DNA from 2 places in the Nonomuraea sp. NPDC050394 genome. Region 2 is predicted to be linked to the other one. Evidence: predicted binding sites of a transcription regulator. Region 2 holds the regulator's gene; the other holds the start of a gene.

Region 1 (11,336 bases), on a different contig from region 2:
ACGACGAGGTGTACTTCCTTGGCCTGGAAGGCAGTGCGGGCCATGTCTCTTGAGGCGTCGGCGTCGACGACGAGCACATCAGGGTCTGGACGCTGCCACCTGTCGATGCGGATGGTCATCTGCGTGCTCGGCCGCAGATGTGCGGGAGCCTGCGCTTTGAGCATGCCTCGCAGGTTGGAGATCACATACTCGTGGAAGTTGCGTTGGGGGGACATGAGGATGAGGGCTCCGTCAATGAGTTCGACGCGCTTGAAGAGGTCCAGCTCGCCGTTGGGCCCGTCCTGAGGCAGGAGATCGAGATCGTCGGACGTCCAGCCGCCGTCCGGCGGATAGGGCCAGTTCGCGAGTACGTCTCTCGTGCGGTCCATCGTGGCGGTCACATCACTCACTGTAAGGTCGGTGTCGTCGCCGTTCGTGGTCATCGAACCACATTCTGCTGCGCTTTCCTCTAGGAGAGATGTTCCCCCATTCACAGCTCCGTGTCGCCCAGGGAGACCAGGAGTTTGCGGAGGGTTTCGGCCAGGGTTTTCTGGTCGGCGGGGGTGAGGGCGGACAGGAGCCGGGCCTCGTTGGCCACGTGGAGGGCCAGGAGGTCGCCGGCCAGGCGTTCGCCCTCCTCGGTCAGCGCCACCAGGACCATGCGGCGGTTGCTTTCCAGCGGCCAGCGGCGCACCAGGCCGCGTTCCACCAGGCGGTCCATGCGGTTGGTCAGGGCGCCGGGGCTGACCAGGGCGGAGGCGGCCAGGTCCTTCATGCACATGGTGTGCTCCGGGTTGCCGCGCAGCAACGTGGCGAGCATGTCGAACTCCCACGGCTCCAGCCCGTGCTCGGCGAAGAACTCCTTGATGCCCCGCTCCAGCAGGCGCGAGGCACGCGACAGGCGGCCCACCACGCCCATCGGGCTCACGTCCACGTCGGGGCGGGCGGCGGCCCACTGGTTCGTGATCGCGTCCACTGCGTCTCGCATGGCTGCACACTATCAAAAACTTCGAGGTTGAAATGTTCGAGGGTCCGGGCTACTGTCCACCACGTCGAAAGTTTCAATGTCGAAGTGTTTGGGGTGGAAGAGCGATGAAGGTTCTGGTGCTGGGCGCGACGGGGTACATCGGCGGCGCGCTCGTCGAGGAGCTCACCGGGCGCGGTCATGAGGTCGTGGCCCTGGTACGGCCGGCCGAGGACGGGGGCAGGCGGCTGCCCGCCGTACCGGAGGAGAGGCATGGGGACCTGTCCGACGCGGCGTCGATCACCGCGGCCGTGACGCCGGACGTCGACGCGGTCGTGCACGCGGCGCAGCTCACCGGCGACGAGGCGACCGACCTCCAGGTGATCGGGGCGCTGCTCGGCGCGGGCAGGCCGGTGGTGTACGTGAGCGGCGTATGGGTCCTCGGCGCGACCGAGGACGGGCACGAGGAGAGCGCGACCGACCCGATCCCGATCGTCGGGTACCGGCCGAAGGTGGAGGATCTGGTGCTCGGCGCGGGCGGCGTGGTGGTGCGGCCGGGGCTGGTGCACGGGCGCGGCGGCGGTATCGCGGCGATGCTGCGCGGCTGGGCGGCCGAGCGCGGGCGCGGGGTGCACGTGGGCGAGGGCGGGGAAGGCTCGACGTTCGTGCACGTGGACGACCTGGCCGACCTGATCGTGACGGCGGTGGAGAAGGGGCGGCCCGGCGCGATCTACCACGGGATCGCGGAGGACCACGTGCCGCTGGCCCGGGTGGCCTCGGCCGCGGCCCGGTCGGCGGGGGTCGATGAGGGCGCGGACGTGCTGTCGTTGCCGGTGGAGGAGGCGGCGCGGGTCGTGGGTCTGCCGTTCGCCGAAGCGCTCGCGCTCAGCCAGCGTGTCAGCTCTGCGCGAACCCGTGCGGCACTCGGATGGGCCCCCAGCAGGCCGGGTATCGTCTCCGAGCTGCGGGAAGGCTCTTACGCGCGCTGAGCCGGTTCGTGTTGACTGTCAAGCCCCTCTTGCATATGTTTCGTGTTGGCACTCTCCCCTTGAGAGTGCCAACGTGCGACGAGGCAGGTCTACCACCCGCGACGGCAGGCCCCGCTGGTCGCCTCTTCTAGATCATTCAAATCTGAAGGGGAGGTCCGATCGTGACGACCGCCACTAAGGTTCCCGTTAAGCCGCTCGGCGACCGCATTGTGGTCCAGCCGCTTGAGGCCGAGCAGACCACCGCTTCCGGCCTGGTCATCCCAGACACCGCCAAGGAGAAGCCGCAAGAGGGCAAGGTCCTCGCGGTGGGCCCGGGCAACTGGGACGAGGACGGCGACAAGCGGATTCCGCTTGACGTCTCCGAGGGCGACATCGTCCTCTACAGCAAGTACGGCGGCACCGAGGTCAAGTACGGCGGCGAGGAGTACCTCGTGCTCTCCGCCCGCGACGTTCTCGCGATCATCGAGAAGTAAGCCGGTATGTGTCGGGCCCCGGACGCAGCTCTCAGCAGAGGCGACCGGGGCTTTCGACGCTAGGAGAGGACTTTCAACCAAATGGCGAAGATCCTGGAGTTCGACGAGGACGCGCGGCGCGCTCTTGAGCGCGGCGTCAACGCCCTCGCGGACGCCGTGAAGGTAACCCTCGGCCCGCGTGGCCGTAACGTCGTCATCGACAAGAAGTTCGGTGCTCCGACGATCACGAACGACGGCGTGACCATCGCTCGCGAGATCGAGCTGGAAGACCGCTACGAGAACCTCGGCGCCCAGCTCGCCAAGGAAGTGGCCACCAAGACCAACGACATCGCGGGTGACGGCACCACCACCGCGACCGTCCTGGCCCAGGCCATGGTCCGCGAAGGTCTGCGCAACGTCGCCGCCGGCGCCTCGCCGCTGTCGCTGAAGCGCGGGATCGACAAGGCCGCCAAGGCCATCAGCGACAAGCTGATCGCCAGCGCCCGCGAGGTCGGCGACAAGAAGGAGATCGCCAACGTCGCGACGATCTCCGCCCAGGACGCCAAGATCGGCGACCTCATCGCCGAGGCGTTCGACAAGGTGGGCAAGGACGGCGTCCTCACGGTCGAAGAGTCCAACGCCATGGGCATGGAGCTCGAGTTCACCGAGGGCATGCAGTTCGACAAGGGCTACCTGTCGCAGTACATGGTGACCGACCCCGAGCGCATGGAGGCCGTCCTGGAGGACGCCTACGTGCTGCTCACCCAGAGCAAGATCGCCTCCATCGCGGACTTCCTGCCGCTGCTGGAGCAGGTCGCCCAGACCAAGAAGCCGCTGTTCGTGGTCGCCGAGGACGTCGAGGGCGAGGCCCTGGCCGTCCTGGTCACCAACAAGATCCGCGGCACGTTCACCTCCGTGGCCGTCAAGGCCCCGGGCTTCGGTGACCGTCGCAAGGCGATGCTCCAGGACATGGCCATCCTCACCGGCGGCCAGGTCGTCGCCGAGGAGGTCGGGCTCAAGCTGGAGCACGTCGGTCTCGAGGTGCTCGGCACGGCCCGCCGCATCGTCGTCACCAAGGACGCCACCACCATCGTGGACGGCGCCGGCGACGCGCAGGCGATCGAGGACCGGGTCAAGGAGATCAAGCTCGCCATCGAGCAGTCCGACTCCGACTGGGACCGCGAGAAGCTGCAGGAGCGCCTGGCCAAGCTGGCCGGCGGTGTGTGCGTGCTGCGTGTCGGCGCCGCCACCGAGGTCGAGCTCAAGGAGAAGAAGCACCGTCTCGAGGACGCGATCTCTGCGACGCGCGCCGCGATCGAGGAGGGCATCGTCTCCGGCGGCGGCACCGCGCTGATCCACGTCGGCAAGGAGCTGGACGACCTCGGCCTCACCGGGGACGAGGCCACTGGCGTGGGCGTCGTCCGCCGCGCGCTGGTCGAGCCGACCCGCTGGATCGCCGAGAACGCCGGCCTTGAGGGCTACGTCGTCACCCACAAGGTGGCGGAGCTGTCCGCGGGCCACGGCCTCAACGCCGCGACCGGCGAGTACGGCAACCTGATCGACCAGGGCGTCATCGACCCCGTCAAGGTCACCCGCTCGGCGGTGCAGAATGCGGCGTCCATCGCCGGCATGCTGCTCACGACGGAGGCCCTGGTGGTCGACAAGCCCGAGGAGGAGGCTCCCGCCGCGGGCGGCGGCCACGGTCACGGCCACGGCCACTGACCGCTTCCCGGATCGCCACTGACCTCTCAAGGTCGCCAAGGCCCGTTGAGGTCGAAACGGCCCGCACCGCTCGCCAGTGCGGGCCGTTTCGCGTTCGTGCCGTCCTGTGCGCCGCTTCCCTGTGCCGTTTCCCGTCGCGTGGCGTCTTGCGCGCGGCTTCCCGTGCCGGTTCCCGTCGTGTGCCGTCCTGCGGGCCGTTTCCCTTGCGGGCCGTCTTCTGTGGGTTGTGCCCTTCCAGGGCTTGGGTCTGTTCTTGCCGGGCTGGGGTCCGTTTCGGGCGGCACGTCGTCGGTGGGGGCGGTCGTTCGGGCTGACGGCGGGTTCTCGGGGTGGGCGTCTGTGCTGGGGACGCCCCTGGCGGGGCTGGGGTGCGTTCTGCGGCCCTTCCCTTACGGCCCAGCCGCCCCACCCCCACCCGCCGCACAGGGCCGGGCTCCGTCCAGGGTGACGCTCCTCCGGTGATGCGGGGCCGGCCGCCGTTACGCGCGTATCATGCCCGACTGGGTGGTTAATGCCTGCATGCGAGCTTTTATAGGCATGAGGCGTATGTAGCGCATGGGGCCCAGTGGGCGATCTCATGCGTAGGGGTGGCGGAGAGGCGGCGGCTGGTGGATGTCCAGATGTGGAAAGTTGGGTTATTGCGGTAAACCAACCTATGGAGTAAAGCGTCTCGCGCCCGTGACAATTTTCGCGCATTTCGGGGAATCGGGTGAAATATTCCGACTCCATAGAAAGGCTTAGTGTGGTCGTCCGATTACGGGTAGTTATCGTCTCTTCAATGTGACCAATCCGTAGCCGTTCGCCATGACGACAGGCCGGACCAGGGCGGGCATCATGCCTAACGTGAGCGAGGGAAGCGTCGCCGACGCCAAAATTGGGGTAAGGCTCGCGTCGAGACTTCCGGCACGGACGGATGACTCCGACCTAAGAGAACTGACGAGCCTCGCCGTTGCGGGCGATCGTTCTGCGATCGAATCCCTGCTCGGCGAGTTGCGGCCGATGGTGGTGCGCTATTGCCGCGCCCGGCTGGGCCGGGTTTCTGGGCAATATCACATTGCGGATGACGTGGCCCAGGAGGTCTGCATCGCGGTGCTGTCCGCACTGCCGCGCTACCGGGACATGGGCCGGCCCTTCGCCTCCTTCGTCTTCGGCATCGCCTCGCACAAGGTGGCCGACGCGTTGCGGAGTTCGGTCCGCTCCGCCGTACCCACGCAGGATCTTCCTGACGGGCCCGACGAGGGCCCGGGGCCAGAAGAGACCGTGGTCCGCTACATCGAGGTCGAGCACGCGCGCAGGTTGCTGGCCCGGCTGCCCGCCAACCAGCGCGAACTCCTGCTGCTGCGGGTGGTGTCAGGACTGTCGGCCGAAGAGACCGGTAATGTACTCGGCATGTCACCAGGAGCGGTCCGCGTCGCCCAGCATCGGGCGCTGGCCAGGTTGCGGCAGATGGCCGAGCTGGAGTCGGCTTGACGCCGGAGGAACACGTGGAGGGCGCGGCCGCGTACGGCGACCGGACGCCCCCGAGCTCAACCGACCCGTCGCCCCAGGTCCCGGCCGATCCGTCATCCGGCGGCTCGGCCCGTGTGGCGGCTGACGGCACGACCGGACGTTCACCCAGGCTCTCGGACGGCCCTTCGCCCGAGGGCTTGCCGGTACACGGAGGTCCGGCGGCGGGGGCGCGGGACTTCGCGGAGCCGGCCGCCGGGGAACGGCGGTCCGTCACGGCGGTGGCCGGAGAGTGGGAACTCGGCGGGTTGACGGCCGAGGAGCAGACGGACGCGTTTCTGGATGCTCTGGCGCTCGGGTATCAGCCTGACGCGACGGATCCGGCGCTACGGCTGCTGGCGGCGTTGCGGCATGACCTCGACGATCAGCGGCGCTCTTCGGTGTCCATGACGCCGTCGACGTAGCCCCTCGCGTACTCCCAGGTCACGTAGTCGGCGGGGTCGGGGTGGAAGGCGGGCTCGTGTACCTGCGGGCGGCCCTTGTCGATCATCTGGCGGAGGTTGCCGCGGAGCAGCTCCCAGTCGAAGAAGTGCTGTTCGCCGCATTCCGGGCAGTCGAGGACCAGTCCGAGGACGCCCTGGGGCTCCAGCAGCGAGCGAAAGACCTCCACGTCGGCGAGGTCGGTGATGGCCTCGTCGCGCTCGGCCGCCGTCAGCGGCTCCGGGTCGTCGAATTCGCCCATGGCGGAGGAAGGATCGTTCGGATCGTCCGCGAACGGGTCGCGGGGGACGTCTTCCAGCACCTTTCCACCATAGTGACCTAACGCAGCCTGGGCACTAATAAGCACCGCACCGACCCCTTGTGCCGCATTCACCCCGGGACCACAGCTCCCGAAATACCGGCAAACTCCCTGCCAAAGCACTGGCCGGGCCCAGGGTCTCCCGACGCTCAGATCCGTTGGCTTCTCCGGTCCGGATGGCCCCCCGCGGGCTGATGGTCGGCTTCTCCGGTCCGGGGTGGGCCCGTCGGGTCGGCGGTTGGTTCCTCCTGGTTCGGGTCGCCCGCTCGGGTTGACGGTCGGCTCCGGGGTCCGGGACGGAGGGCGCGGGCCGTACCGGAAGCGGCCGTACCGGAAAGCGGCCGTACCGGAAAGGTGGTCAGCCGAGCCAGCCGCGGCGGGAGGCTTCGACGCCGGCGTGGAAGCGGGACTGTGCCCCCAGTTCGGCCATCGCGTCGGCGAAGCGGGCGCGGACGGTGCGGACCGAGACGCCGAGCTGCCGGGCGATCGAGTCGTCGCACATGCCCTGCGCGGCCAGCCGCAGCACCTGGACCATGCCGTCGCCCCGCCGCCCCCACGGCAGAGGTACCGAGCGGCTCCACAACTCCTCGAAGAGCGAGCGCAGGACGCCGACCACGATGGGCGCGCGGACGAGGTAGAAGTTGTACGCGTGGTCGGGCAGGCCGCCGCCCCACAGAGCGGGCAGGCCGGCGGCTTCGGGGCCCGCTGTCATGAACCAGCTGGGTACCCGGTCGAGCGTGCGGACCCTTCCGCCGGACTCCAGCAGGCGCGTGAGCTGGTCGCGGACGCCCGGCAGGGCCAGGGTGGCCACCGGGATCACCGCGCGCATGCTGAGCAGGCGGCGTCGCTGGGCGTCGATCCAGGGGTCGGCGAACTTGCGGACGAAGTCGGTCATGGTGCGTTCGTCGGGGATGGCGATCAGCAACTCCAGCGGAGGAGCCTGTACGGCCATGCCGACCACGCTCTCGTAGAGCACGTCGGCCCCGCTGACCAGTTCGACCGGAAAGGGACCACTCTGGTAGTGGCGGCCGGCGTCGTAGTCGTGGATGAGGCCGCGGATCGAGCCCAGGGCGGAGTCGATGCGCCGGCTCTCCTCGGCCAGCCGGTCCAGCCGCTCGGCGATGAGCCGGCCGAGGGCGGCGGCCGGGTGCCGGGCGAGGTACTCGCCGGACCGCTCGTCCACCACGCCCAGCCGGACGAGGTCCTCGAGCTGCCTGCCGACCCTGTCGGCCGGGCCGTCCATGGCCTCGGCGAGCTCGGCCAGCGTGGCGCGGTGCAGGCGTAGGACCGCGGTGTACAGCGCGGTCTGTGCCGGGTCGAGGCCCAGCGTCTCGAGTGGATCGGAAACGGTGGCGGGCTCGTTACGCATGTGGGGGGCTCCGTAGGGGGGACACGGGCGTGCGGCGAGAATAACTCGGCACCGGACCTCTGTCCGGGTGTTGCTCCGACTCCTTCGGCGGGGGTGCAACTTCGTGCAATTGCACGTTTTCACATTGCGGTGTGCCCATGAGTAACGCAGGCTTAACCCAGCGTCGGCATCAAGGGTCGGGCGACGCGGCCATCAGGACGCGGAGGGGGGTTCGGTGGCGTAGAGCGCGTCCGACCAGATGCCGGTGGCCGGAGGAACCGGGCGGATCACCGACCGGCCGGTTCCTCCGGCACTTTTGTGCCTCTCCGGATGCGCCGGGGAGACGGCGGTCCGTGGGGGTCATCGTCCCCCCGGCGCGTTCTCACCCCCATCTTCCGGACCCGCGCGGTTCCGTTTGCAGACAGGCTCTAAACTTGTCGCATCAGCGCATTGGCAGGAGGGGGCCGCAGCATGTCCAAATTCACCCAAACGGGGTTGACCTTCGATGACGTGCTGCTCGTGCCGGGGTATTCGGATCTCCAACCGGGCGAGGCGGAGACCGTCACGCAGCTGTCGCGCAACATCACGCTCGCCATTCCGCTGGTCTCCGCGGCCATGGACACGGTGACCGAAGCGCGCATGGCGGTGGCCATGGCCCGGCAGGGCGGCATCGGCATCCTGCACCGCAACCTCTCGATCGAGGAGCAGGCCCAGCAGGTCGACCTGGTCAAGCGGTCGGAGGCGGGGATGGTGACAAATCCGGTCACCTGTACTCCGGACAACACGCTGGCCGACGTCGAGAAGCTGTGCGCGACGTACCGGATCTCGGGCGTGCCCGTCACCGACCGCGACGGCACCCTCGTCGGCATCGTCACCAACCGTGACATGCGCTTCGAGACCGACCAGAGCCGCCCGGTGCGCGAGGTCATGACGCCCATGCCGCTGGTGACGGCGCCGGTGGGCGTGTCGCGTGACGACGCCTTCTCGCTCCTGCGCAGCAACAAGATCGAGAAGCTGCCGCTGATCGACGGCGACGGCCGGCTGCGCGGGCTCATCACGGTCAAGGACTTCACCAAGAGCGAGCAGTACCCGCTGGCCACCAAGGACGCGGGCGGCCGCCTGGTCGTGGGCGCGGCGGTGGGCGTGGGCCCCGACGCCGAGCTGCGGGTCAAGGCGCTGATCGAGGCCGGTGTCGACGTCGTCGTGGTGGACGTGGCCCACGGCCACTCCAAGGGACTCGCCGACATGATCGCCACGGTCAAGGCCAACAGCAAGGTCGACGTGATCGGCGGCAACATCGCCACCAGGGCGGGCGCGCAGATGCTCGTCGACGCGGGTGCGGACGCGGTCAAGGTGGGCGTGGGCCCCGGCTCGATCTGCACCACCCGCGTCGTGGCCGGTGTGGGAGCGCCGCAGGTCACCGCCATCCATCAGGCCTCGCTGGCCTGTGGTCCCGCGGGTGTGCCGGTGATCGGCGACGGCGGCCTGCAGTACTCGGGCGACATCAGCAAGGCCATCGCGGCGGGTGCCGACGCGGTCATGCTGGGTTCGCTGCTCGCCGGGTGCGAGGAGTCCCCGGGCGAGCTGATCTTCATCAACGGCAAGCAGTTCAAGTCCTACCGCGGCATGGGCTCGCTCGGCGCGGTCCGCAACCGCGAGCGCGGCGGCATGTCCTTCAGCAAGGACCGCTACGCGCAGGCGGACGTCGGCGGCGAGGACAAGTACATCCCGGAGGGCATCGAGGGACAGGTGCCCTACCGCGGCCCGGTCTCGGCGGTGGCCCACCAGCTCGTGGGCGGTTTGCGCCAGGGTATGTGGTACTCAGGATGCCGCACGATCGCGCAGATGCACTCCGACTGCGAGCTCATGCCGATCACCGCGGCGGGCCTCAAGGAGAGCCACCCGCACGACATCCAGATGACCGTTGAGGCTCCCAACTACCACAGAAGGTAAAACATGACTCAGGTGGAGATCGGCCGGGGCAAGACGGGCCGCCGGGCGTACGCGCTCGACGAGATCGGCCTCGTGCCCTCGCGGCGTACCCGTGACCCGGAAGAGGTCTCGATCGCCTGGCAGATCGACGCTTACCGGTTCGAGCTGCCTGTCGTGGTCGCGCCCATGGACAGTGTCGTCTCGCCGGCGACCGCGATCGAGATCGGCCGCCTCGGCGGCCTGGCGCCGCTCGACCTCGAAGGGCTCTGGACCCGTTACGAGGACCCGTCGCCGCTGCTGGAGGAGTGCGCCGCGCTCGACTCGGCCGCGGCCACCAAGCGGCTCCAGGAGATCTACGCGGCGCCGATCAAGGAAGAGCTGATCGGCCGGCGTATCGAGGAGATCCGCGCCTCCGGTGTCACCGCCGCCGTGCGCCTGTCACCGCAGCGCACCGTGCAGTACCACAAGACGGTCATCGACGCGGGCGTCGACATCTTCGTCATCCGCGGCACCACCGTCTCGGCCGAGCACGTCTCGGGCAAGGCCGAGCCGCTCAACCTCAAGCAGTTCATCTACGAGCTCGACGTCCCGGTGATCGTCGGCGGTTGCGCCACCCACACGGCGGCGCTGCACCTCATGCGCACCGGCGCGGCCGGCGTGCTGGTCGGCTTCGGCGGCGGCGCCTCCCACACCACCCGCAACGTGCTGGGCGTGGCGGTGCCGATGGCCACGGCCATCTCCGACGTGGCCGCCGCCCGCCGCGACTACATGGACGAGTCCGGCGGCCGGTACGTGCACGTGATCGCCGACGGCGGCATGGGCACCTCCGGTGACATCGCCAAGGCGATCGCCTGCGGCGCCGACGCGGTCATGGTGGGTTCGCCGCTGGCCAGGGCGGCCGAGGCGCCGGGCCACGGGTTCCACTGGGGCTCGGAGGCCCACCATCCCGACCTGCCGCGCGGGCGCCGGGTGGAGTTCGGCACGGTGGGCACACTGGAGCAGATCCTCCACGGTCCCTCCAGCGTGGCCGACGGCTCGATGAACCTCATGGGCGCGCTGAAGCGCACGATGGCCTCCACCGGCTACTCCGACATCAAGGAGTTCCAGCGCGTGGAGGTCGTGGTCGCGCCGGTGCAGCGCTGACGTTCGCGACACGAAGGACCCGCCCCCTCGGGGTGCGGGTCCTTTTCCGTGTACGGCTAGCCACGGGTGTACCAGGTGACCTGGGCCCCGTTGTCGAAGCTCTCGCGCTGGGTGGGCGTGAACAGCGTCGGGTCGAAGCCGCCGGAGAAGGCCGGGACGCCGTCGCCGGCCACGACCGGGTAGCTCTTGATGATCAGCTCGTCGATCTCCGGGAGCACGCTGGCCGCGATCTTGCCGCCGCCGGCCAGCCAGACGTCCATGCCGGTGTCCTCGGCCTTGAGGCGCCTGACCAGCCCGATGGGGTCCTCGGTGACCAGGTCGACGGTGGGGTCGTCGATCTTTCCCAGGGTGGTGGAGACGACGTACTGGCGCAGGTGGGCGTACGGGCTGGTGACATTGATCTCCAGAGCGGGGTCGTAGGTGCCGCGGCCCATCACGAGGGTGTCGAAGCGCTGGTTGGGTGCGCCTTCGAGGCCGACGTGCGCGCGTACGTGCGTGGGCAGGGTCTCGGGGTAGCGGGCGTTGATCCAGGCCGACATCTGGTCGGAGAGCGGGTAGAAGT
Region 2 (11,336 bases):
CTTCCGAGATCCCGCCCTCGGGCCCGACCACGAGCACGATCTCCCCGCCGGCGGGCAGGCTCACCCGCGACAGCGGCTCCGCCGCCTCCTCATGCAGGACGAGCGCCAGCGCCGCCCGCCCGAGCAACGCCTCCACCTGAGCGGTGGAGGCCAGATCGGCCACCTCGGCCCCGTGGAAGCGCCGTGCCTGCTTGCCCGCCTCCCGCGCGGTGGCGCGCCACTTTCCGAGCGCCTTGGCGACCTTGTCGCCCTTCCACTGGGTGATGCTGCGCGCGGCCGCCCAGGGCACGATGCGGTCGACACCGGCCTCGGTCATCATCTCGACGGCCAGCTCGCCCCTGTCGCCCTTGGGCAGCCCCTGGACCACGACCACGCGCGGCGCCGGGGCCGGGACCTCGTAACGCTTGAGCACGTCGAGCAGCAGCCGGTCCTTGAGCGCCTCGCGCACGACGCACTCGGCCACCGCTCCGTCGCCGTCGGTGAGGTCGACCCGCTCACCTGCCCGCAGCCGCCTGACGGCCGCCGCGTGGCGGCCCTCCGGGCCGTCGAGCACCGTCTCGTCGCCGCCGAACGTCTCGCGCCCGGCCAGGAACACCGGAACGCTCATGGCCGCCTCCGCTCGCCGTACAAGGAGGTCAGCGGCCGTTGAAGGCGTCTCGCAGGCGGGAGAAGAAGCCCTGCTGACCCGGCGCGAACTTGCCGGGCGGGCGCTCCTCCCCACGCAGCTTCGACAGCTCGCGCAGCAGCTCCTCCTGGGCCGGGTCGAGGCGGCCCGGCGTCTCCACGTTGACGTGGATGAGCAGGTCGCCGCGGCCGGAGTCGTTGAGGCGCTGCACGCCGCGACCGTACATGGAGATCACCTGGCCGGACTGCGTGCCGGGCCGGACGTCGACCTCCTCCGCGCCGTCGAGCGTCTCCACCGTCAGCACGGTGCCGAGGGCGGCGGCGGTCATCGGGATCTGGACGGTGCAGTGGAGGTCGTCACCGCGCCGCTCGAAGATCTCGTGCGGCCGCTCGACGATCTCCAGGAAGAGGTCTCCGGGCGGGCCGCCGCCGGGGCCGACCTCGCCCTCACCGGCCAGCTGGATGTGGGTGCCGTCCTCGACGCCCGCGGGGATGCGGACCTTGATCGTACGGCGGGTGCGCACCCGGCCGTCGCCCGCGCACTCCTGGCACGGGTTGCGGATGATGGAGCCGAAGCCCTGGCACTGGGGGCACGGCCGCGAGGTCATGACCTGGCCCAGGAAGGACCGGGTGACCTGGGAGACCTCGCCCCGGCCGCCGCACATGTCACACGTGTCGGGGTGGGTGCCCGGCGCCGCGCCGGCGCCCTGGCAGACCTCGCAGACCACGGCCGTGTCGACGACCAGTTCGCGCGTGGTGCCGAACGCCGTCTCGCGCAGGTCCAGCTCGACGCGGATGGTGGCGTTGCGCCCCCTCCTGGCCCGCGAGCGGGGGCCGCGCCCGCCGCCCGCCGAACCGAAGAAGGCGTCCATGATGTCGCTGAAGGGGAAGCCCGCACCGAAACCGGCCGCTCCGGCGCCCGCGCCGGCGGTGGCGAAGGGGTCGGCGCCCAGGTCGTACATCTGGCGCTTCTGCGGGTCCGACAGCACCTCGTACGCCTGCGTGATCTCCTTGAAACGCTCCTGCGTCGCGGGATCGGGGTTCACGTCAGGGTGCAGCTCACGGGCCAGCCGGCGATAGGCCTTCTTGACCTCGTCCTGACTGGCGTCACGGCGCACCCCGAGGGTGCTGTAGTAGTCGCTGTTTGCCACTTATCGACCTCTTAAGAAGCAGCCAGGATCTGGCTGACGTAGCGTGCCACTGCGCGCACGGCGCCCATGGTCACCGGGTAGTCCATCCTCGTGGGGCCGAGGACGCCCAGCCGGGCCAGTTGGTTGTCGCCAGAACCGTATCCGGTGGCGACGATGGACGTACCGTGGAGATAGGGGTTTTCCGCTCCGATGCGCACGGTGAGCGCGGTCGGGGTGTCCGTTGTCGTCTCGCCGAGCAGGCGCATGAGCACGACCTGCTCTTCCAGCGCTTCGAGGACGTCGCGCAGGCCGATGGTGAAGTCGGCGCCGGCCAGGTTGGCCGCGCCGGCGAAAACGATCTTCTCGTCGTGCCGTTCGACGAGCGTCTCCAGCAGGACCGACAGAATCGTCGCGACGACCGGCCGGTCCTCCACCGGAAGCCGTTCCGGCAGATCGGCCACCAGGTCGGGCACCTCGGCCAGCCCGCACCCGTCGAGACAGGCGTTGAGCACGGCGCGCAGGTGCGCGATCCGGGGATCCTCGATGACCTCGGGCAGCTCGACGACGCGCTGCTCGACCCGGCCCGTGTTGGTGATCAGCACGAGCATGATCCGCCGCTCGCTCAGCGGCACGAGCTCGACGTGACGCACGCTGGAGCGCGTCAGCGTCGGATACTGCACCACCGCGACCTGCCTGGTCAGCTGCGCGAGCAGCCGCACCGTGCGGGTCACCACGTCGTCGAGGTCGACCGCGCCGGCCAGGAACGTCTCGATGGCCCTGCGCTCGGCCGTGGACAGCGGCTTGATCTGCGAGAGCCGGTCGACGAAGAGCCGGTAGCCCTTGTCCGTCGGCACCCGGCCCGCGCTGGTGTGCGGCTGGGTGATGTACCCCTCCTCCTCCAGCGCGGCCATGTCGTTGCGCACCGTGGCCGGGGAGACCTTGAGGTTGTGACGCTCGGCCAGCGCCTTGGAGCCCACCGGTTCGTTGGTGGACACGTAGTCCTCGACAATCGCACGGAGGACCGCGAGCTTCCTGTCGTCGAGCACGTGTGCACCTCCTACCTCTTCCCTTGGGAAACACCAGGTCTGGCACTCGGTGTTCCCGAGTGCCAAGTGTACGGCTCTCACCCACAAGGTGCGATAACCCACGTGCTAGCGGACGGCAAGCCGGTACGGCCACACTTGCGGGTATGAGTGATGATTTCCGGCAGGGTGGAGGATGGCAGCCTCCTCAGCAGCCTCCGTACGAGCCTCCGCCGCAGGGCGGGCCCCCGTACGGCCCCCCGCCGCAGAGCGGTCCCCAGTACGGGCCTCCGGGCGGCCCGCCGTACGGCCAGCAGCCGTCGGGCCCCCAGCAGGGCCAGCCGCCCTCAGGCCCGCAGTACGGCCAGCCGCCCTCAGATCCGCCGTACGGCCAGCCGCCGTCAGGCCCCCAGTACGGCCAGCCGCCGTCGGGCCCCCAGTACGGCCAGCAACCCCCGTATGGCCAGCCCTCCTTCGGCCAGCAGCCCCAGTACGGCCAGCAGCAGTTCGGCCAGCCCCCGTACGGCGCCCCCCAGTTCCCCCCGCAGGTGGACGGCAAGCGGCTGCGCCCGCCGCTGTGGCAGATCGCCGCGGCCTGGGGCGTGGCCGTGGTGTTCGTGATCGCCGGCATCGCGCTGTTCGCGGGCGGCGTGACGAGCGGCGTGAGCGGCGCCGCCCCGAGCAAGACGTTCCAGCCCGGCCAGCCCGCCACGGTCACCATCGACCCGGCCGACCGGCCCGCGCTCTACCTGTCGCGCGGCACCCAGGTCAGCTGGGAGTGCCAGATCAACGGCAACGCCAAGCTCGTCACCACTCCCGTGAACCAGACCGTCGAGCTCAACGGCACGAGCTGGGAGCTGATCGCGCTGGTCAACGCCCCGGCCGCCGGTGACTACCAGATCAGCTGCACGATCGAACCCGACGCGCAGACCCGCTTCGGCGTCGGCAAGGACCTGGCCTCTGCGGCCGGCGGCATCATGGGCGGCGTGGCCGCGCTGTTCATCCTGCCCGCGGTCGGCGTGCTCATCGCGGTGGTGTGGACGGTCATCGTGCTGGTGCGCCGCAGCGGCCACCGCAAGCGCCTCGCGATGGGCGGGTGATTTGCTACGGTCCCCGTGTGTACGACGGTGATGTGCTCGCGGGGAACTGGCGGCGTCCGGGCAAGGGCAAGATCCCTCAGGTCCCGGCGGATCTCGACCTGGTCGTGGAGGACGCCGGCAGCGGCTTCTGCGGCGCCGTGGTGGCCTGCGACAAGGAGGCCGTCACGCTGGAGGACCGCTTCGGCAAGCGCCGCCTGTTCCCGCTCGCGCCCGCGGCGTTCCTGCTGGAGGGCCGGCCGGTGACGCTGGTGCGGCCGGTCGCCCCGGCGGCGGGCGGGACGAGGCGCAGCGCGTCGGGCTCGATCGCCGTCGAGGGCCTGCGTGCCCGCGTGGCCCGCGAGAGCCGCATCTACGTCGAGGGCGTGCACGACGCCGCCCTCGTGGAGAAGATCTGGGGCCATGACCTGCGGGTCGAGGGCGTGGTCGTGGAGTACCTGGAGGGCGTGGACGACCTGCCCGCCATCGTCGCGGAGTTCGGCCCGTCCACCGGCAGGCGGCTCGGGGTCCTGGTGGACCACCTGGTGCCCGGTTCCAAGGAGAGCCGGATCGCCGCCCAGGTCAGCTCGCCCGACGTGCTGATCGTCGGGCACCCGTACATCGACATCTGGCAGGCGGTGAAGCCGTCCGTCCTGCGGATCCCGGGCTGGCCGGACGTGCCGCGCGGGGTGCCGTGGAAGGAGGGCGTGATCGCCGCCCTGGGCTGGGGCATGGAGCCCGCCGCGGCGTGGCGGCGCATCCTGGGCGCCGTCTCGACCTTTTCCGACCTCGAGCCCGAGCTTCTCGGCCGGGTCGAGGAGCTGATCGACTTCGTCACGGAGGCATCATGAGCCAGGACCACCCCCAGCCTGACGACGACTCCACCCGCCGGGTGGAGCGCTCCGACATTCCCGACTACAACCAGCCGCCCTCGGGAGGCTACGGTCAACAACCCTCAAGCGGGTACGGCCAGCAACCTCCGGGCGGATACGGTCAACAGCCCTCAAGCGAGTACGGCCAGCAGCCCCCGAGCGGATACGGCCAGCAACCTCCGAGCGGGTACGGCCAGCAGCCGTCGGGCGGATACGTCCCACCTCCCTCGGGTGGCTACGGCCAGCAGCCGTCAGGCGGGTACAGCCAGCAGCCGCCCTCCGCCACCTACCCCTACGGGCAGCAGCCATCGGGCCCCCAGGGCTACGGCCACCCCCAGCAGCCCCCGCCCGGCTACGGCTACGCGGTGGCCCCCCAGCCCCACACCCCCGGCATGTACGGCCCGCGCCCCGGCACCGACGACACCACGATGGCGATGTTGTCCCACCTGCTGGGCCTGCTGGTCTCCTGGATCGGCCCGCTCATCATCTACCTGATGAAGAAGGACGAGTCCCCCTACGTCCGTGACCAGGCGGCCGAGGCGCTGAACTTCCAGATCACGATGTTCATCGGCTACGTGGTCTCCTTCATCCTGACGATCGTCATCATCGGCTTCCTGCTGCTGCCGGTGGTCTGGATCGTCTCGCTGATCTTCCACATCCAGGCGGCCATCGCCACCAACAAGGGCGAGAACTACCGCTACCCGATCAGCATCCGCATGATCAAGTAATACGGAGAATCACGGTTCGATCACTCTCCGGAATGATCCCAGCTCCCCGGGTGACGATGGACGGGTCACTCACGGGGAGGTCATGGTGCACGAGCGCCTGCGCAACACCACCAGATACCTTGCGGCCGCCGCCTACCTGGATCCCGGCTTCCGCGACCGGGCGCTGTACGCGCTGATCGAGCGCCGCCACCACGCGGTGGCGCCCTCGGTCGGCGGGTTCGACCTGGGCCCCGTGCTGCGGCACTGCCTCTACTCGCGGTCGCTGCTGACCGTCAGGGAGGCCGCGGTCACGGTGATGCTGCTGCTCGCGCTGCTGTTCAACTTCGAGGCCACGACGCCGTGGCTCATGGTCCTGGGCGTGCTGGCGGCCTTCGCCTCGGGCGGCTTCGGCAGCCTGGGGCAGCGCAGGCGGCTGAGCCCCGCCCTCGTGGCCGGTCTGGTCATCGGCTTCTTCGCCCTGGTGGTCGTGCCCGCGCTGCTGCTGACCAAGTACTTCGGCGCGAGCGGCTCGGGGATCGAGGAGGACGACGGCTCCGGCTGGATGGCTCCCCTGATGCTCGTGGCCGCCATCGCCACCGTGCTGGCCTACCGGGTACGCGTCTACCGGATCCTGTCGGAGCGGCTGCGGCCGGGCGCGGGCCGTACCGGAGCGGAGGCGGGGCCTCGGATGACGGAGGTCAAGCTCGCGCAGCACGGCAACCTGACGCTCTACTCCGGCGAGAACCCGTTCGTCGGCGCGGGCGAGCTCGTGCGGGCCTGGACGATCGCGGCCGAGCTCGACCGGCGCACCGGCGACGCGGGCCGGGCGCCGGCCATGGTGGACGCGGTGGACCTGCACGAGTTCGTCGGCGAGCGGCTCGGCCAGATGCGCACGGCCGCCGAACCCGCCATGCCCGTCCACCTGGACATCCTCGACCACGTGATCGCGCAGGGCCGCCTCAACCAGCTCCACGGCGAGCACCCGCTGCTGCACGGCACCCGGCCCCGCTACCAGCTCAGCGACCGGGAGCTCCAGGCGGTGATCCGCAACCCGCAGTCGGGCGCCCGCCACTACCGGTGGATCGTGGTCGGCACCAGCGGCGAGGCCGTCACCGACGTCGAGGGCGAGGAGGTGCTGCCCGCCGAGGACCGCGACACCACCGTGTCGATCTTCATCCACCTGGCCGTCGAGGGCCGGATGCTCTACACCGAGTTCATCGTGACGGCGCTGCCGCCCGTGCGCGGCGCCTATCGGGCGGTGGACGAGCTGCCCAGGGAGGCCGGCGCGGCGCTCGTGCTGGCGGCGCTCAGCCGCGCCCCGCTCGCGCTGGCCCGCGACGTCGTCGGCGCGCCCGCCCGGCTGCTGCGGCGGATCTTCATGGCGATGCGGCTGCCCGAGGACCCGGACAAGTTTGTGGTCTACGACTACGGAGCCAGGATCAGCCTGCGCGAGGCGGGTGCCGAGCCGCACATCAACACCTTCCTCGAAGGGCTGGACGCGTTCAAGTACGCCAAGCTCGTGGAGGAGCGGCTGAACAACGCGGTGCTGGACTTCCTGGAGCAGCGCGGCGTGGACACCGCCGCGTACCGGCAGCAGATCGCCGCCGTCATCAACAACGGCACGGTGGTCAACGGCGGCACGTTCAACGGGACCAACGTCGGCGGCCAGGGCGCGCAGTTCGCCGCGCCGGCGGGCAAGGGGGCCGCGTGAGCACGCCCGAACCGCCGGCGCCCAACTACGGGACCGTCGTCAGCGGCGGCACGTTCACCGCGAGCAACATCGGCGGGCAGGGCTCGGTCTTCCAGCCCGGCCAGGCGCGCCCGGTCCCTCGGGACGAGCTGGGGCGGCTGCGGAGCCAGGTGGAGGCGCTCCTGGCCCTCGTGGAGACGCACGCGGCCGAGCTGCCACAGGCCCGGCAGGCCCGCCGTGACCTGGAGGAGGTGCTGGCCGAGGCCGAGGCCGAACCCGGGGAGCGCGACCCGGCCCGGGTCGCGGCCGCCCTCGACCGGCTCGGCACCCGCCTGGCGCCCGTCACGGCCCTCGCCGCCGCGCTGGGCCCGATCGCCGACCTGGTCGCCGCCCTCCTGTGACGAAGGTCAGGACGACGGTCAGAGCGTGAGGTCGCGGATCAGGGCGTCGGCGAGCAGGCGGCCGCGCAGGGTCAGCACCATGCGGCCCGCCTTGAACGCCTCCTGCTCCAGCAGCCCGTCCCCCACGGCCCTGGCCACGGCGAGCCTCGCGCCGGGCGCCACGTCGCCCAGCGGGTAGCCGGTGATCAGCCGCAGCTCCAGCATCAGCCGCTCCACCTCGCGGTCGGCGTCCTCCAGCACCTCCCTGGCGTGTGCCGGGGAGAGGCCCTGGGCGAGCCGCTGCGCGTAGGCGGCCGGGTGCTTGACGTTCCACCAGCGGGTGCCGCCCACGTGGCTGTGCGCCCCCGGCCCGACGGCCCACCAGTCGCCGCCGGTCCAGTAGAGCAGGTTGTGCCGGCACCGGCCGGCCTCGGAGCCGGCCCAGTTGGAAACCTCGTACCAGGAGTACCCGGCCTTCGCCAGCAGCTCGTCGGCGATCAGGTAGCGGTCGGCGGCCACGTCGTCGTCGGGCATCGGCAGCTCGCCGCGCCTGATGCGGGCCGCCAGCCGCGTGCCCTCCTCGACGATGAGCGAGTACGCGGAGACGTGGTCGGGCCCGGCGGCGATCGCCGCCTCCAGCGACGCCCGCCAGTCGTCGTCGCTCTCTCCCGGAGTGCTGTAGATGAGGTCGAGGTTGACGTGCGCGAACCCGGCCTGCCGGGCCTCACGTACGGCTTGCGCCGCCCGCCCCGGCGTATGGTGCCGGTCGAGCACCTTCAGCACGTGCTCCTTGGCCGACTGCATGCCGAAGCTGATCCGGTTGAAGCCGCCCGCGCGCAGCTCGGCCAGATAGCCGGGGTCGACGGACTCGGGGTTGGCCTCGGTCGTGACCTCCGCGCCGGGGCGCAGGCCGAACTCCTCGTCGATTGCCGCCAGGATGCGGGCCAGGTCGCCGGCGGGCAGCAGGGTGGGCGTGCCACCGCCGAAGAACACCGTCTCGACGGGCAGGTCGGCCGTGCCGAGCACGCGGCGCGCGAGCCGTACCTCGTCGATGGCGGTGTCGGCGTAGTCCCGGTGCGAAGCGCCGGGGCCCAGCTCGGCGGCGGTGTAGGTGTTGAAGTCGCAGTAGCCGCAGCGCGTGACGCAGAACGGGACGTGCACGTAGAAACCGAACGGGCGCTCACCGAGGCCGCGCAGGGCGCTCTCGGGCAGCTCTCCGGACGGGGGCGCGGGATCGCCGTCGGGCAGGGTGGATGGCACCCCTCCAGTCTGCCTTCTGCCATTGACTGCCCGATCACACCGTCCTACTGTCAGGTCATCTTAAAGGAAAGTTTCCTATCAATTCAGGAGACGCCGCGTGAAGAAAGTCCTGCTCGCTCTCACCCTCTTACTCGGTATGACGGTGGTGTCGGCCCCGGCAGAGGCCCACGGTTCCGACTACAAGAGAGTCGCCTACTTCGTCCAGTGGGGCGTCTATGGCCGCAACTACCACGTCAAGGACATGGAGACCAGCGGGGCCGCCCGCAAGCTCACCCACATCAACTACGCCTTCGGGTTCGTGAACCAGCAGGCCGAGTGCTACTCCGCCGACGCCTGGGCCGACTGGCAGCGTCCCGTGCCCGCCGAGCAGAGCGTGGACGGCGTGGCCGACGCGCCCGGCCAGGCACTCAACGGCAACCTCAACCAGCTCAAGAAGCTCAAGGCCAAGTACCCCAAGCTCAAGGTCCTGATCTCACTGGGCGGCTGGACCGGCTCCAAGTACTTCTCCGACGCCGTCCTCACCGCCGAATCGCGCAGCAAGCTCGCCAAGTCCTGCATCGACCTGTGGCTGCGCGGCAACCTGCCCGGCCTGGCCGACGGCACGGGCGCCGGCGTCTTCGACGGCATCGACCTCGACTGGGAGTGGCCCGGCTACCCCGGTGCCCCCGGCAACGTCGTGCGTCCCGAGGACAAGCAGAACTTCACCGCCTTCGTCGCCGAGCTCAGGTCGCAGATGAACGCTTACAAGCGGTCCGCCCTGATCACGGCCTTCCTGCCCGCCGCCACCCGCGTCATCGACGCCGGCCTCGAAGTGCGCAAGGTCTTCCGCAACCTGGACTACGCCACCATCCAGGGCTATGACCTGCACGGCCCGTGGGACAAGATCACCGGCCACCACTCCAACCTCTTCAACGACCGCCGCGACCCCAACGAGATCCGCGAAAGCCTCGACCAGACGGTCAACTACTACCTGGAGCGCGGCGCACCGATCCGCAAGCTCGTCGCCGGCGTGCCCGCCTATGGCAAGGGCTGGACCGGCGTGCCCGCGGGCCCGGCCAAGGACGGCGTCTACCAGCCCGCCACCGGCGCCGCCCCCGGTAAGTGGGAGGCGGGCTCCGAGGACTACAAGGACATCCTCGCCAAGCCCGGCAAGCGCTACCGCGACGTCAGGACCGGCGCCGTGTGGCTGTACGACGGCAACGAGTTCTGGACCTACGACGACCCGATCGTGATGCTGCAGAAGGCCGCCTACATCCGGCACAAGGGCCTGGGCGGCTACATGATGTGGTCCATCGACGGTGACGACGCCAAGGCCTCGCTCACCTCCGCCCTGTACAGGGTTCTGCGCTAGAAGTCGGACGGCGCACGGGCCGCACCAGCGGGGGGCTGCCCGTGCGCCGCCCCCCGCAGGTTGGCCGGCCCGTCAGCGCAGGAGGCGTTCCGCGCGCCGGTCCCAGTAGGAGCCGTGGCCGGGGAAGGCCAGGATGCGGGTCAGGACGTCCTTGTCGCCGTGGTAGGCCAGCACGGACTCGGCGATCGTGACGCTCCCCTCCGGGCGGGCCACGATCTCGACCGGGTCGCCCACGCCCAGCTCGCCCGTCTCCACCACGCTCAGGTACGCGCCCACCCGGCCGGCGTCGGTGAAGCGCTTGAGCCAGCCCGGCTCGTCCATCCAGTTGCGGAACACCACGCACGGAATGCGCGGCCCGCTCACCTCCAGCAACGCCGTGCCGACCCGCCAGCGCTCGCCCAGCACCGCCCCCGACACGTCGACCCCGGACGTGGTGAGGTTCTCGCCGAACTGGCCGTCGCGCAGCTCCCGCCCCAGCTCCCCCTCCCACCAGTCATAGTCTTCGCGGGCATAGGAGTAGACGGCGTGCGTGGGCGCGCCGTGGTTGGGCTGGTCGGCCCGCTCGTCGCCCTCCAGCCCGTTCTGCCGAACGCCGACCCGGCGTGTGACCGCCTTCTTGTCGATGGCGGTGCGCCCCAGCTTGCCCGCCCACTCGGCGTCGACCGCCCGCCCCACGTTCACTGAGATCAGCCGCATGGCTCCGACGGTAACCGACCCCGCGAGGCGGGGGCACACGCGGTCACCGGCTCAGCCTCAGGTCGGCCAGCTGTAACAACGTCGACAGCGCCGCCTCCCGCGCCTCCTCATCGTCACCCTCCTCGCCGAAGCACTCCGCGGCCACGTCGAGCACCGCCCGGACCACCGCCGCGTCCGGATAGGGCACCTCAACCCCCACCGTGCCGTCGGCGGCCACCTCGGCCGGGCGCAGATGCAGGCGGAGCAGCCGCCGCGTCTCCTCCGCGATCGCGACACCCAGCAGGGCCGCCCTCTCATACCGCTCAGCAGCGATCACGACACTCCTCCTATCGCACTCATGTTCGAGATTCGAAAGGCTAGAGTGCGGCACCGACAAAAATGCCGCGCCGGGTAGGGTCGAACGGTGTGCGATCCCCTCGTGACCACTGTCCGCCTGACCGTCGAACTCGGCGGCAACCCCGTCCTCACCGGCCACGACCTGGTCGTACGACCAGGTGAGCTGGTCGCGGTCGTGGGCGAGAACGGGTC

The links. The regulator HrcA, encoded in region 2, represses chaperone genes, less so after heat shock. The targets are predictions, from matches to a motif close to TTGGCACTCTCNNNNNGAGAGTGCCAA.
Region 1: the regulator HrcA is predicted to act here: its motif matches at 1,978-2,004, upstream of groES (co-chaperone GroES).

The regions. Positions count from the first base shown of each region.
Region 1 is NZ_JBITIO010000001.1:223,064-234,399, forward strand. Features, by position in the region: gene ACIBKY_RS01280 (Uma2 family endonuclease) at 1-380, opposite strand, end outside; gene ACIBKY_RS01285 (MarR family winged helix-turn-helix transcriptional regulator) at 470-967, opposite strand; gene ACIBKY_RS01290 (NAD-dependent epimerase/dehydratase family protein) at 1,072-1,932, shown strand; gene groES (co-chaperone GroES) at 2,091-2,405, shown strand; gene groL (chaperonin GroEL) at 2,487-4,106, shown strand; gene ACIBKY_RS01305 (sigma-70 family RNA polymerase sigma factor) at 4,941-5,576, shown strand; gene ACIBKY_RS01310 (hypothetical protein) at 5,573-6,016, shown strand; gene ACIBKY_RS01315 (DUF5319 domain-containing protein) at 5,977-6,354, opposite strand; gene ACIBKY_RS01320 (LuxR C-terminal-related transcriptional regulator) at 6,710-7,720, opposite strand; gene guaB (IMP dehydrogenase) at 8,171-9,652, shown strand; gene ACIBKY_RS01330 (GuaB3 family IMP dehydrogenase-related protein) at 9,656-10,774, shown strand; gene ACIBKY_RS01335 (dihydrofolate reductase family protein) at 10,831-11,336, opposite strand, start outside.
Region 2 is NZ_JBITIO010000004.1:285,651-296,986, forward strand. Features, by position in the region: gene ACIBKY_RS18895 (16S rRNA (uracil(1498)-N(3))-methyltransferase) at 1-607, opposite strand, end outside; gene dnaJ (molecular chaperone DnaJ) at 636-1,775, opposite strand; gene hrcA (heat-inducible transcriptional repressor HrcA) at 1,787-2,800, opposite strand; gene ACIBKY_RS18910 (hypothetical protein) at 2,944-3,876, shown strand; gene ACIBKY_RS18915 (DUF3097 domain-containing protein) at 3,894-4,703, shown strand; gene ACIBKY_RS18920 (DUF4870 domain-containing protein) at 4,700-5,452, shown strand; gene ACIBKY_RS18925 (hypothetical protein) at 5,535-7,142, shown strand; gene ACIBKY_RS18930 (hypothetical protein) at 7,139-7,522, shown strand; gene hemW (radical SAM family heme chaperone HemW) at 7,541-8,761, opposite strand; gene ACIBKY_RS18940 (glycoside hydrolase family 18 protein) at 8,859-10,112, shown strand; gene ACIBKY_RS18945 (MOSC domain-containing protein) at 10,185-10,808, opposite strand; gene ACIBKY_RS18950 (hypothetical protein) at 10,852-11,124, opposite strand; gene ACIBKY_RS18955 (ATP-binding cassette domain-containing protein) at 11,227-11,336, shown strand, end outside.